Regions from separate parts of the Agromyces zhanjiangensis genome, predicted to be linked through region 1. Evidence: predicted binding sites of a transcription regulator. Region 1 holds the regulator's gene; the other holds the start of a gene.
The links. Region 1 encodes HrcA, which represses chaperone genes, less so after heat shock. Its sites were predicted from a motif close to TTNGCACTCGNNNNNNNCGAGTGCNAA; they were not measured.
Positions count from the first base shown of each region.

Region 2: a site for HrcA is predicted at 3,987-4,013, ahead of ABME02_RS08605 (Hsp20/alpha crystallin family protein). Genes of this name have one in related genera too.

Region 1 covers NZ_JBEPKB010000002.1:130,801-136,824, reverse strand. Annotated here, with positions in the region: gene ABME02_RS03830 (PhoH family protein) at 1-214, opposite strand, end outside; gene ABME02_RS03825 (HIT domain-containing protein) at 291-647, opposite strand; gene ABME02_RS03820 (16S rRNA (uracil(1498)-N(3))-methyltransferase) at 672-1,406, opposite strand; gene dnaJ (molecular chaperone DnaJ) at 1,426-2,529, opposite strand; gene hrcA (heat-inducible transcriptional repressor HrcA) at 2,588-3,607, opposite strand; gene ABME02_RS03805 (DUF4870 domain-containing protein) at 3,812-4,225, shown strand; gene ABME02_RS03800 (DUF4870 domain-containing protein) at 4,339-4,785, shown strand; gene hemW (radical SAM family heme chaperone HemW) at 4,782-6,008, opposite strand; gene ABME02_RS03790 (DUF1990 domain-containing protein) at 6,008-6,024, opposite strand, start outside.
Region 2 covers NZ_JBEPKB010000003.1:484,275-490,298, forward strand. Annotated here, with positions in the region: gene ABME02_RS08590 (O-methyltransferase) at 1-599, opposite strand, end outside; gene ABME02_RS08595 (methylated-DNA--[protein]-cysteine S-methyltransferase) at 718-1,236, shown strand; gene helR (RNA polymerase recycling motor ATPase HelR) at 1,578-3,884, shown strand; gene ABME02_RS08605 (Hsp20/alpha crystallin family protein) at 4,072-4,512, shown strand; gene ABME02_RS08610 (prolipoprotein diacylglyceryl transferase) at 4,761-6,024, shown strand, end outside.

The sequences.
Region 1 (6,024 bases):
GCATGCGGGCCGAGCTCCTCACTTCGATGGGTGTCGGGTCGCCGCCGCCGCGGACGAGCTCGAGGAGCTCCTCGACGAGGCGGCGGACGCGGATGCGGTCCTCGGCGTCGCCGCGGATGGCGATCTCGTTGCCGCGCACGTGCACGTCGACGCCGGGGTACTCCCGTTCGATCGTCGTGAGGAGGCGGTCCTGCGGTCCGAGGAGCCGGACCATGGCGATGCCGTCGATCTTCAGTCGCTCCTCGTCGGAGCGGACCTCGGATCCGGAGAGCGGGAGGTCCCCCGCGTCGTCAGCCGCCAAGCGATCCCTCCCTGAGGCCGCCCCCGAGGACGTGGGCGTGCACGTGGAACACGGTCTGGCCCGCAGCGGGGCCGGTGTTGAAGACGAGGCGGAACTGGCCGTCGGCCAGCTCGTCGGCGATGCCCTTGGCCACCGCCACGAGTTCGGCGAGCAGCTCGGGGTCGTCGGCGGCGAGCTCGACGACGTCGCGGTGCCGGCCGATGCGCGGCGTCACGATCACGTGCACGGGCGCCTGCGGCGCGATGTCGTGGAACGCGATGACGCGATCGGTCTCTGCGACCATCTTCGCCGGGATCTCACCGGCCGCGATGCGCTCGAAGACCGTGGGTTCAGCCGTTCCGCTCATCCCTCCATCGTAGCGACGGATGCGTCACCACCGCCCGAGCGCGACCGAGAGCACGGCGATCGCCGCGGGCCCGGCGGTCGAGGTGCGGAGCACCGACTCTCCGAGGCGGACCGGCTCGGCGCCGGCCTCCCGGAGCCGCTCGATCTCGGCCGGGTCCATGCCGCCCTCCGGGCCGACGACGAGCGCGAGGTCGCGGCCGTCGGGGCGGATGCCGCTGAGCGGCGTCTCCGCGCCGGGCACGAGGAGCAGCATCCGATCGCCCTCGAGCCGCGATGGCAGTTCGCGCGTCGACGCGACCGGCTCGACCGCGGGGATGCGGGCGCGGAGCGACTGCTTCACGGCCTCGCGCACGATGCTCGCCCAGCGGGCGCGGCCCTTCTCCGCCTTCGCACCCTCCCACCGGGAGACCGACCGGGTCGCGGACCACGGCACGATGCGGTCGACCCCGAGCTCGGTGGCCGCCTGCACGGCGAGCTCGTCGCGATCGCCCTTCGCGAGCGCCTGGACGAGCGTGAGCCGCGGCGACGGCTCGGGTTCGTCGTCGACCGATTCGACCTCGATCTCGAGGCGGCGGGGCTCGGCCGCCGTCACCGGGCCGTGCACGACCCGCCCGCGGCCGTCGCCGATCGAGACCCGCTCGCCGACGCGCAGCCGTGACACGGTCACCGCGTGCCGTGCCTCGTCGCCGTCGAGCTCGACCGGGTCCCCCGGCCGCACCGGGCCGAGGTCGAGCGTCTCGTCGAGGTAGAGGTGGCTCATCGCGGCATCCGCCCCGCCGTCAGCCCAGGAACCGGTCGCGCAGGCGCGCGAAGAGCCCCTGCTGGAAGTGCCCGAGCTGCGGCGGCTGCGCCTTGCGCTGCTTGGCCAGCTGCTCGACGAGCTCGCGCTCCTTGTGGTTGAGCTTGGTCGGGGTGACGACGTGCACGGCGACCCGGAGGTCGCCGCGGCCGCTGCCGCGCAGGTGCGTGATGCCGCGGTCCTTCACGGTGAGGATCTCGCCCGACTGCACGCCGGGCTTCAGCTCGAGGTCGACGTCGCCGTCGAGCGCGGCGACCTTCGTGGACGTGCCGAGCACGGCGTCGGTCATCTGCACCTCGAGCGTGCAGAGCAGGTCGTCGCCGTTGCGGCTGAACACCTCGTGGTTCTTCACCTTGATCTCGAGGTAGAGGTCGCCGTTCGGGCCGCCGGCGGGGCCGGCCTCGCCGGAGCCCGGCATCTGGAGTCGCACACCGGTGTCGACACCGGCGGGGACGTCGACGGGCACGGTCCGGCGCGCCCGCACGCGACCCTGGCCCTGGCACGTGACGCACGGCGTCGCGATGATCGTGCCGTAGCCGCGGCATGAGCCGCAGGGGCTCGAGGTCATCACGTTGCCGAGGAGGGAGCGCACCGCGCGCTGGATGTGCCCGCTGCCGCCGCAGATGTCGCACGTGACGGGCGAGGTGCCGGGCTTGCAGCACGAGCCGTGGCAGGTCTCGCACACGACGGCCGTATCGACCTCGATGTCGCGATGCGTGCCGAAGATCACGTCGTCGAGCCCGACCTCGAGGCGGATCAGCGCGTCCTGGCCGCGCTCGCGGCGCGATCGCGGCCCGCGGCTGGCCTGCCCGGCGCCGAAGAACGTCTCGAAGATGTCGCCGAAGCCGCCGAAGCCCGCACCCCCGCCGCCGAACCCGCCCTGGCCGCCCAGGTCGTATTGCTGGCGCTGCTTCGGGTCGGAGAGCACGTCGTACGCGTGCGTGACCTCCTTGAACCGCTCGGACGCCTCGGCGCCCGGGTTCACGTCGGGGTGGAGCTCGCGTGCGAGCCGGCGGTACGCCTTCTTGATCTCGTCCGGGGAGGCGTCGCGTGCGACGCCGAGGACCTCGTAGTGGTCGGCCACGTGAGGCGGGTTCCTTTCGATTGCCGGTGACGGATGCCGCGTGGCGGCCCCGTGCGGTTCAGCTCTCGCCGAGCGTGCGGGAGAGGTAGCGGGCGACCGCGCGGACGGCGGCCATGCTCTGGGAGTAGTCCATGCGAGTGGGGCCGACGATGCCGAGCCGCGACACGTCGCGCCCCGGGACCGCGAAGGCGGTCGACACCACAGAGGTGTCGCCGAGCCCGAAGGCGGCGTTCTCACGGCCGATGCGCACGGCGATGCCGTCGTCGGCGGCCATCTCGCCGAAGAGCCGGAGGATGACGACCTGCTCCTCGATGGCCTCCATGACGCCGAGGATGTTCCCGGCGAAGTCCTGCTCGGTGCGCACGAGGTTCGCCGCGCCGGCGACCACGAGCCGGTCGGACCGGGTGATCTTGGCCTGGTCGGCGAGCGTCGCCGCGAGCGTGTGCAGCACCTCGGCGTGGGCGCGGTCGGCGTGCTCGGTCTCGGCCGAGAGGGCGGTCGCGGCATCCGCCATCGTCAGGCCGGCGGCCACCTCGTTGAGGCGGTCGCGCAGGCGCGCGAGCGTCGCCTCGTCGGCCGGCTGGTCGAGCTCGGCGAGGCGCTGCTCGACCTGGCCGCTGTCGGAGATGAGGATGCACAGCACGCGCGTCGGGGCGAGCGAGACGAGCTCGACGTGCCGCACTCGGGCACGCGCGAAGCTGGGGTACTGGACGACGGCGAGCTGGCGGGTCAACTGCGAGACGAGGCGCACCGTGCGACCGAGCAGTTCGTCGAGGTCGTTCGACTCGCCGAGGAAGGTCTCGATGGCGTGCCGCTGCGTCGCCGAGAGCGGGCGGATGTCGGCGAGCTGGTCGACGAACACCCGGTAGCCCTTGTCGGTGGGGATGCGCCCGGACGAGGTGTGCGGCGCCGCGATGAGCTCCTCCTCCTCGAGGAGGGCCATGTCGTTGCGGATGGTCGCGGCGGAGACACCGAACTGGTGGCGTTCGACGATCGACTTCGAGCCGACCGGCTCGCGCGACTCGACGTAGTCCTGCACGATCGCGCGCAGGACCGCGAGACTGCGTTCGGAGACCATGACCCTCGCTTCCCTCGACCGATCGGACCCGGACGACGCGTGCTTGGCACTCCGCCCACGTGACTGCTAATCATATCGCGAGATTCAGGGCGCACACCGTTGCCGGTCGGTCCGCCGCGCCGATAGCGTGTGCATCGTCCCGCACCCCGCGACGCCGTTCCCGCCCGCGGGCGGTGCGGTTCCCCACATCGAAAGGCTCCCGACATGACCGACTCCAACCTCCCGCCGCAGGATCCGAACGCGGCCCCGCAGCCGACTCCCGCCGCCCCGCTCTCGCACGAGCAGGACGTCCAGTGGGGCTCCTTCGCGCACCTCGGCGGCATCCTCGGCATCCTGCCGTCGCTCATCATCTGGCTCGTCTTCAAGGACCGTGGCTCGTTCACGAACACCGAGGGCAAGGAGGCGCTGAACTTCCAGATCACGCTGGTGCTCGCCACTGTCGCGCTCTGGGTGCTGACCACGATCATCACCGTGGTCACGTTCGGGTTCGGGGCGCTCTTCGGCTTCCTCACTTACATCCCGTGGATCCTCGGCGTGATCTTCTCGATCATCGCCTTCATGACCGCGAAGGACGGCAACCACTACCGCTACCCCTTCGCCATCCGCCTCATCAAGTAGGTCGCGGACGAGCCTCCGACGCGCCGGTCGAGCCTCCCTCGACCGGCGCGTCGTGCTGTGCCAGCATGAGTGGACGTCCCCTGTCCGGGCGCGATCACAGAGGAGCACGCATCATGTCCGACGCACCACCTCCCACGCCTCCCACGCCGCCCGCCGGCGGCCCGCCGCCGCCGCCGCCCGGTGGTCCGACCCCGCCGCCCCCGCCCGGTGGCGGGCCCTACCAGCAGAGCCAGCCGCTCAGCCCGGCCGACGAGAAGCTCTGGGCCACGCTGATCCACATCGGCGGCATCCTGTTCGGCTTCCTGCCCGCCCTGATCGGCTACCTCGTCCTGAAGGACAAGGGCCCGTTCATCCGCGAGCACACCGCGACGGCGCTGAACTTCCAGATCACGCTGCTCATCGCCTACGTGGTGGGCTCGATCCTGACGTTCGTGATCATCGGCATCTTCCTGCTGATCGCGGCCTGGGTCGCCGCGATCGTGTTCGGCATCATCGCCGCCATCAAGGCGAACAACGGCGAGTACTACGTGTACCCCGTCGCCATCAAGTTCGTCAGCTAGTCCTCGAGCAGGCGCCGCACGACGGCGTCCGCCAGCAACCGCCCTCGTCGGGTCAGCGTGAGCCTCCCGGCGAGGGCGGTTCGTGCGTCCACGAGCCCGTCCGCGATGAGGCCGGCGACGGCGTGCCGACCACCGGCGTGAAGGCTCGAGACCTCAACGCCCTCGCGGATGCGCGTCGCGAGGAGCACGCGCTCGGTCTCGCGGGTCGCCTGGTCGAGCGTCTCGCGGCCGACCGCGGGCGAGACGCCCGCGGCCAGTCGCTCGGCGTAGGCCGCGGGGTGCTTCGCGTTCCACCACCGCACGCCGCCCACGTGGCTGTGCGCGCCGGGCCCCACGCCCCACCAGTCGTCGCCCCGCCAGTACCCGAGGTTGTGTCGCGACCGGTGCGCGGCATCCGTCGCCCAGTTCGAGACCTCGTACCAGTCGTAGCCCGCCTCAGCCAGGAGGTCGTCGGCCAGCTCGTACATGTCGGCCGCGAGGTCGTCGTCGACCGCGGCGAGCTCCCCGCGGCGGATCCTCCCGGCGAGCTTCGTGCCGTCCTCGACGATGAGCGCGTAGGCGCTCACGTGGTCGGGGCATTCGGCGAGCACGGCCTCCAGGCTCGCGCGCCAATCGGCGAGCGACTCCCCCGGCGTGCCGTAGATCAGGTCGAGGCTCACGTCGAGGCCCGCCTCGCGCGCCCACCCGACGACGAGTGGGACCCGTGCCGGGTCGTGCGTCCGGTCGAGCGCCGCGAGCACGTGCGGCACGGCCGACTGCATCCCGAACGAGACGCGCGTGAACCCGCCGTCGGCGAGTCGCCGCAGGTCGTCGGCGTCGACCGAGTCGGGATTCGCCTCGGTGGTGACCTCGGCGCCCTCCGCGATGCCGAACGCGTCGCGCACCGCGCCGAGCATCCGGACGAGGTCGGCGGCCGGCAACAGGGTCGGCGTGCCGCCGCCGAAGAACACCGTCGACGCCGGGCGATCAGGGGCGCCGGATGCCTCGAGCACGTCGCGCGCGAACCGGACCTCGGCCGCGGCCCGGTCGGCGAAGTCCTCCTGCCGCGCACCGCGCAACTCGCCTGACGTGTACGTGTTGAAGTCGCAGTAGCCGCACCGCACCCGGCAGAACGGCACGTGCAGGTACACGCCGAACGCGCGGGTCGCGGCATCCGTCGTCGCGCTCGCCGGGAGCAGGCCGTCGGCGGGCGCCGGATCGGCGATGGGAAGCGGTCCCGCCATCAGACGGGGAACGCCG
Region 2 (6,024 bases), on a different contig from region 1:
CCGCGCCGCGTGCCGACCACCATCGGGTCGACGCTGCCCGCCTCGGCGACCTCGCCCCCGCGGCCGATGTTGTCGACGACGATGACCGTGCCGGGGCGTCCCAGCCGGATCGCCCAGTCGAGGTAGAGCGCGTTCGACTCCTTGTCGGCGTCGATGAAGACGAGGTCGAAGGGCTCGCCCGCGTCGGCGCGGCCGCGTTGGGCGAGGTGCTCGGCGAGACGCGGCAGGGTGTCGGCGGCGCGGCCCACGATGATCTCGACGCGGCTCGCGACATCCGCTCGCTCGAGGTTGCCGCGGGCCACGTCGGCGTGCCGTTGCTCGAGCTCGAGCGTCACCACGACACCGTCAGGGCGGATGCCCCGGGCCAGGTGGATCGTCGAGTAGCCGCCGAGCGTGCCGATCTCGAGCACCCGTCGGGCCCCCGTCATGCGGGCGAGCAGCTCGAGGAGCCTGCCGGCGAGCGGGGTGACCTCGATCGCGGGGAGGCCGGCGGCGAGGGAATCACGGCGGGCGGCGGTCAGTGCGGGATCGTCGTCGAGGAGCGTCGCGGCGAGGTAGTCGTCGACGCGGCGCCAGTTGGCGAGGGTGGAGTCGGCCATGGGGTCAGCCTCGTCGGCGACGCGCAGGTCGTCAACGGGGTGCGCCTCGTCGCCGTCACGTCCGATTCCCGCCACCGATCTCCGCGCCGGCGGGTGCGCAGCGCGCGAGAATCGACGCATGCCCCGCCGCCACGCCACGCTCCGCACGTCGCTCGGCGACCTGCTGGTGGTCGCCGACGCCGACGCCGACGGGCTCGCCGGCCTGTACTTCCCGGGCCACTGGCATCCGCCCGCCGCCGACTCGCTCGGCACCGAGGTCGACGCGCGGGGCGACGAGCTCTTCAGCCGCCTCGGCGCCGAGCTCGACGAGTACCTCGCGGGACGCCGCATCCGCTTCGACCTGCCGCTGGCGCCGACGGGGGACGACTTCCAGCAGGCGGTGTGGGGGATGCTGCGCGAGATCCCGTACGGCTCGACCGTCACCTACGGCGAGCTCGCGCTCCGCCTCGGCGACCGGAACCTCGCCAGGCGCGTCGGCGGGGCCGTCGGGCGGAATCCGATCAGCATCCTCGTGCCGTGCCACCGCGTGGTCGGCGCCGACGGATCGCTCACCGGCTACGCCGGCGGGCTCGAGCGCAAGCGCCGGCTTCTCGAGCTCGAGGGCGCCGAGGTCGTCGCGCAGCGGCGTCTGTTCTGAGGGCGCCGGCGCGGCCGCACAGCCGCGAGTCGCGGTCGTCCTGGCGGGTATGCAGGATGAGCCGGGTGACCCACGGCTCGGCTCGTCCTGCGTATACGTCCCGCCCGGACCCGGTCGGTGCTCATCGATGCTCGTCGTGAGTGGCTTCACACATACGACCCGGCAGGTCGCTCGGATGTGACATCCGGTCACTGGAGCAGTGGCGCGATGAGCGCCGCAGGCACGAAGAAGGGAGGCCGATCCGACCTCCCGCTTCCAGGATATCGCCGACCCCCCGTCTTGCCACAAGGCCCCGGTCAGGGCGCAGAATGGTCCGCCTCGACCGATCGGAGCCCACGTCCGTGACCACTGCCGGAACCCGCACTGCCTTCGACCTGCCCGACCGCCTCGCCGTCAAGGCCGGCCCCGACCTGATCGCGGACGACGATGCGCACTTCGCCCGCATCGCCGAGAGCCTCGACGACGCGATCGCCGACCTCGGCGCGCGCCTCGACCGCGTGCGCCGCGCCCCGGGCCGCTCCGGCCACGCCGCGCTGGAGCGCGACCTCGAGGTGCACCGCCTCGCCGCGCGCCTGAAGACCCTCCGACGATTCAGCCTCGACCTGTGCCTCGGCCGGATCGTGCCCGCGACGGCGGGCGCGGCCGGTGCCGGCGGTGCCGAGCGCGCGGCGCGGTCCGCCGAGCCCGTGTACATCGGACGGCTCGGGCTCACCGACCGCGACGGTCGGCGCCTCCTGGTCGACTGGCGCGCGCCCGCCGCCGAGCCGTACTTCGCGGCGACCCACGCCGACCCGATGGGGGTGGCGAGCCGACGCCGCTACCGCTGGACGCGGGGCCGCGTCACCGACTACTGGGACGAGGTCTTCACGCCCGGCGTATTCGACGCCGACGCCGACGCCGACGCCGACGCCGGAGCCGGAGCTGCCGCCGTCGCCCTCGACGACCAGTCGGCGTTCATCGCGAGCCTCGGCAGCAGCCGGTCGCCGCGCATGCGCGACGTGCTGAGCACCATCCAGTCCGACCAGGACGCGATCATCCGCGCCGGCTCGGCCGGCGCGCTCGTCGTCGACGGCGGTCCGGGGACGGGCAAGACCGTCGTCGCGCTGCATCGCGCCGCCTACCTCCTCTATGAGGACCCGAGGCTCCGCGGTCATCGCGGCGGGCTGCTCGTCGTGGGTCCGCACGAGCCGTACCTCGCCTATGTCGCCGACGTGCTGCCGAGCCTCGGCGAGGAGGGTGTGCAGACCTGCACGCTCCGCGACCTGGTTCCGGATGGCGCCTCCGCCGCCGTCGAGACCGACCCGGTCTCCCTTCGGTTGAAGTCCTCGACTCGGCTCGTCGACGCCGTCGAGCGCGCGGTCCGGTACTACGAGGAGCCGCCGAGCGAGGAGCTGCTGGTCGAGACGCCGTGGTGCGACATCCGCGTCGCCGCGGGCGACTGGGCACTCGCGTTCGATGCCGCCGCTCCGGGCAGCACGCACAACGAGGCGCGCGACGAGGTGTGGGGCGACCTGCTCGACCGCCTCGTCGAGCAGGTCGACGAGCGGGACGCCCCGTCGGCGCAGGTCCGCACCTGGCTCGCCCGCAGCGCCGAGCTGCGGACCGCGTTCCGTCGGGCCTGGCCCGTGCTCGACCCGGCGGGCGTCGTCGCCGACCTGTGGTCGGTTCCCGCCTACCTCCGGTGGTGCGCCCCGTGGCTCGCGTCCGACGAGGTCGACGCGCTGCAGCGTGCCGACGCGCGCGCGTGGACGACGGCCGACCTGCCGTTCCTCGACGCCGCCCGGCTGCGGATCGGCGACCCCGAGGCATCCGCCCGCCGGCGTGCGCGCGAGGCGGCGCTCGCCCGTCGCCGTCAGCGCATGGACGACGTGGTCGACTACCTGATCGGCGCCGACGACAGCGAGCTCGGGCTCATGTCGATGCTGCGGGGTGACGACGCCGCGGTCTCGCTCGTGGACGAGGCCGAATTGCCCGCCCTCGACCGTGACGAGCTCGCCGGCCCGTTCGCCCATGTCATCGTCGACGAGGCCCAGGAGCTGACGGATGCCGAGTGGACGATGCTCCTGCGCCGCTGCCCGTCGCGCAGCCTCACGATCGTGGGCGATCGCGCGCAGGCGCGGCACGGGTTCACCGAGTCGTGGGAGGAGCGGCTCGGGCGTCTCGGCTTCCGCGACGTCGACGTCGCGCCGCTGACGATCAACTACCGCACGCCGACCGAGGTCATGGCGGAGGCGGAGCCCGTGATCCGCTCGGCGATCCCCGACGCGAACGTGCCGACCTCGGTGCGCAGCACCGGCGTGCCGGTGACCCGCGCCCGGGTCTCGGAGCTCGGGTCGATCGTCGACGGATGGCTCGCCGCGAACGCCGACGGGATCGCCGCCGTCATCGGTGAGGCCGGCGCGGTGGCCGCGACCGCGAGGCCCGTGTCCGCGGACGCGCCGTCGCGGGTGCGCTCGCTGACGCCCGAGCTCGCGAAGGGGCTCGAGTTCGACCTCGTCGTGCTCGTCGAGCCCGAGCGGTTCGGCGACGGGATCGAGGGCGCGGTCGACCGGTACGTCGCGATGACGCGTGCGACGCAGCGGCTCGTCATCCTGACCGACGGGGATGCCGTCGCTCTCTCGAGCCGAGGCGGTGCGAATGCAGGATGAGCCGCCTCATGCTCGTGCCGCGGCATCCATGACCCGGCTCATCCTGCGAACGCGGCGCACCCGACCGGATGATCGCCCTCGGCGAACGACGGGTCCAAAGTCTTAGCACTCTCCATGCCGGAGTGCTAATCTCGGATCAAGTTGAGCCAAGGTGACTCAACTCTGGATCTCTTGAGAGGAGACGCTCATGGCAATGAGCTGGGACCCGTTCCGCGACCTCGACCGTCTCGCGGCGAGCATGATCGACTCGAGCCGAGGGCCGCGCATGATGCCGATCGACCTGCACCGCGACGGCGACCACTACGTCCTGTCCGCCGACCTGCCCGGGGTCGACCCCGGCTCGATCGACATCGACGTCGACGGCCAGCTGATGACCATCCGCGCCGAGCGCACGCTGCGCAACGACGAGAACGTCCGGTGGCTCGTGCACGAGCGGCCGAGCGGATCGTTCCTGCGTCAGCTCACCCTCGGCGAGGGCATCGACACCACCGGCATCAGCGCCCACTACGACAACGGCGTACTGAGCGTCATCATCCCGGTCTCCGAGCGCGCCAAGCCGCGCAAGGTCGAGGTGCGCTCCGCGGCGGACGACGTCGTGACGCCCGAGGTCACCTCCAGCGGGAGCTGACGCGGCGCGGCCGGCGAGCTTCGCCGGGCGGGCCGGCGGGCAGGCGGGGCGGATGCTGCGGCGTCCGCCCCGCTGCGGTGCGCGCACGAGTTCGCCGAACCGCGCGCAAGGGGGCAGCGGAGAATCGGTCGAAGCCGTACGATCGGCGTACGCGCGAGCCCGCGCCACCCGACCGCCACCGAATCCCGACCCCGCGACGCCCAGCAGTTCCGCCGAGACGACGCCCCCGATCCCCTCGGAGCATCCCGTTGAGAGCCCCCGCCGATGACGAGCCCATGCCCGACTTCGGCGAGCCCCGGGACGACGCCGACGACGCTCGGGCCGGCGGCCGCCGATCGCGCGCGGACCGGGCCGCCGACGAGGGCGCCGCGGTCGAGCGCGATCGCTGGGCCATGCGCGCGAGCGCGCATCCGGGGCGTCGGCCGCGTCGCCGAGCCGCGGCCATCACGTTCGATCCCGCCGACCACCAGGACCCCGACCGGCGCCGGTACTTCCTGAGCTCGCTGCAGCCGAGCGGCGACTACGAGGCCGTCATCGTCGCGATCACCGACGGCTCGAGCCGCCGGTATTTCAGCTCGCGCGACGGCTCGCACTTCATCGAGGTCGACGAGCTCTCGTTCGAGCAGCGCCGCAAGTCCGGCTCGCGCTCGATGCTCGAGATCGGCGAGCACGAGTTGCGCGAACTCGAGGGCGCGCTCATCTTCGTCCGGCCGCTCGACGGTCGCGACCCGATCGCCGAGGTCGCCGCGGCGAAGCAGGCATCGCTCGAGGCGACGCGTCCGATGGCGATCGTGCCGGTGGCCGCGGCCGAGGCGGTGGCGGCGTCGACGGCGGATGAGGCGACGACGGATGGCGCGACCGACGACGCGACGGCGGATGACGCGTCGACGGCCGACGAGCCGAACGACGACGACGCGGCCCTCGTGCCCGCGCCGAGCGACGAGGAGGCACCGGTCGACGACCCGGTGCCGGCGGCCGAGGGCGACGAGTCGAGCGCCGCACCCGATGCGAGGGCGGATGACGTGACCGACGACGGCGCGGCCGATTCGGCGCTCGCCTGGGCGGACGAGTCGACCGCTCCCGCGGACGAGACCTCCGAACCGCAGGAGCCGGGGCCGCGTCGGTCGACCTTCGAGCCGGTTGCTCCGGGCGCTCCACCGGATCCGGAGTCGAGCGACTCCGCCGAGGCATCCGTCGTGGGGGTGTTCGACCCGATCGAGGCTCCGCCGATCCCTCCGATCGCGCCGGCACCGCGGTACGTGTCCGAGTCCGTCGAATCCGCGGAGCCAGTCGAGTCCATCGAATCCGCGGAGGCGGATCCCGGGCCGCTCCGGGCTCCGGAACCCGAACCGGCACCCGCGCCGGCCGCGGCCCGACGGACCGCACCGCTCTCCACGCTCGACGCGGTGGCGCAGGTCGCGCTCGCGAAGGGCATCGCGTTCGCCGCGCACCGCGGGCAGCTCGACAAGAGCGGTACGCCGTACATCGACCATCCGGGCCGCATCGCCGAGC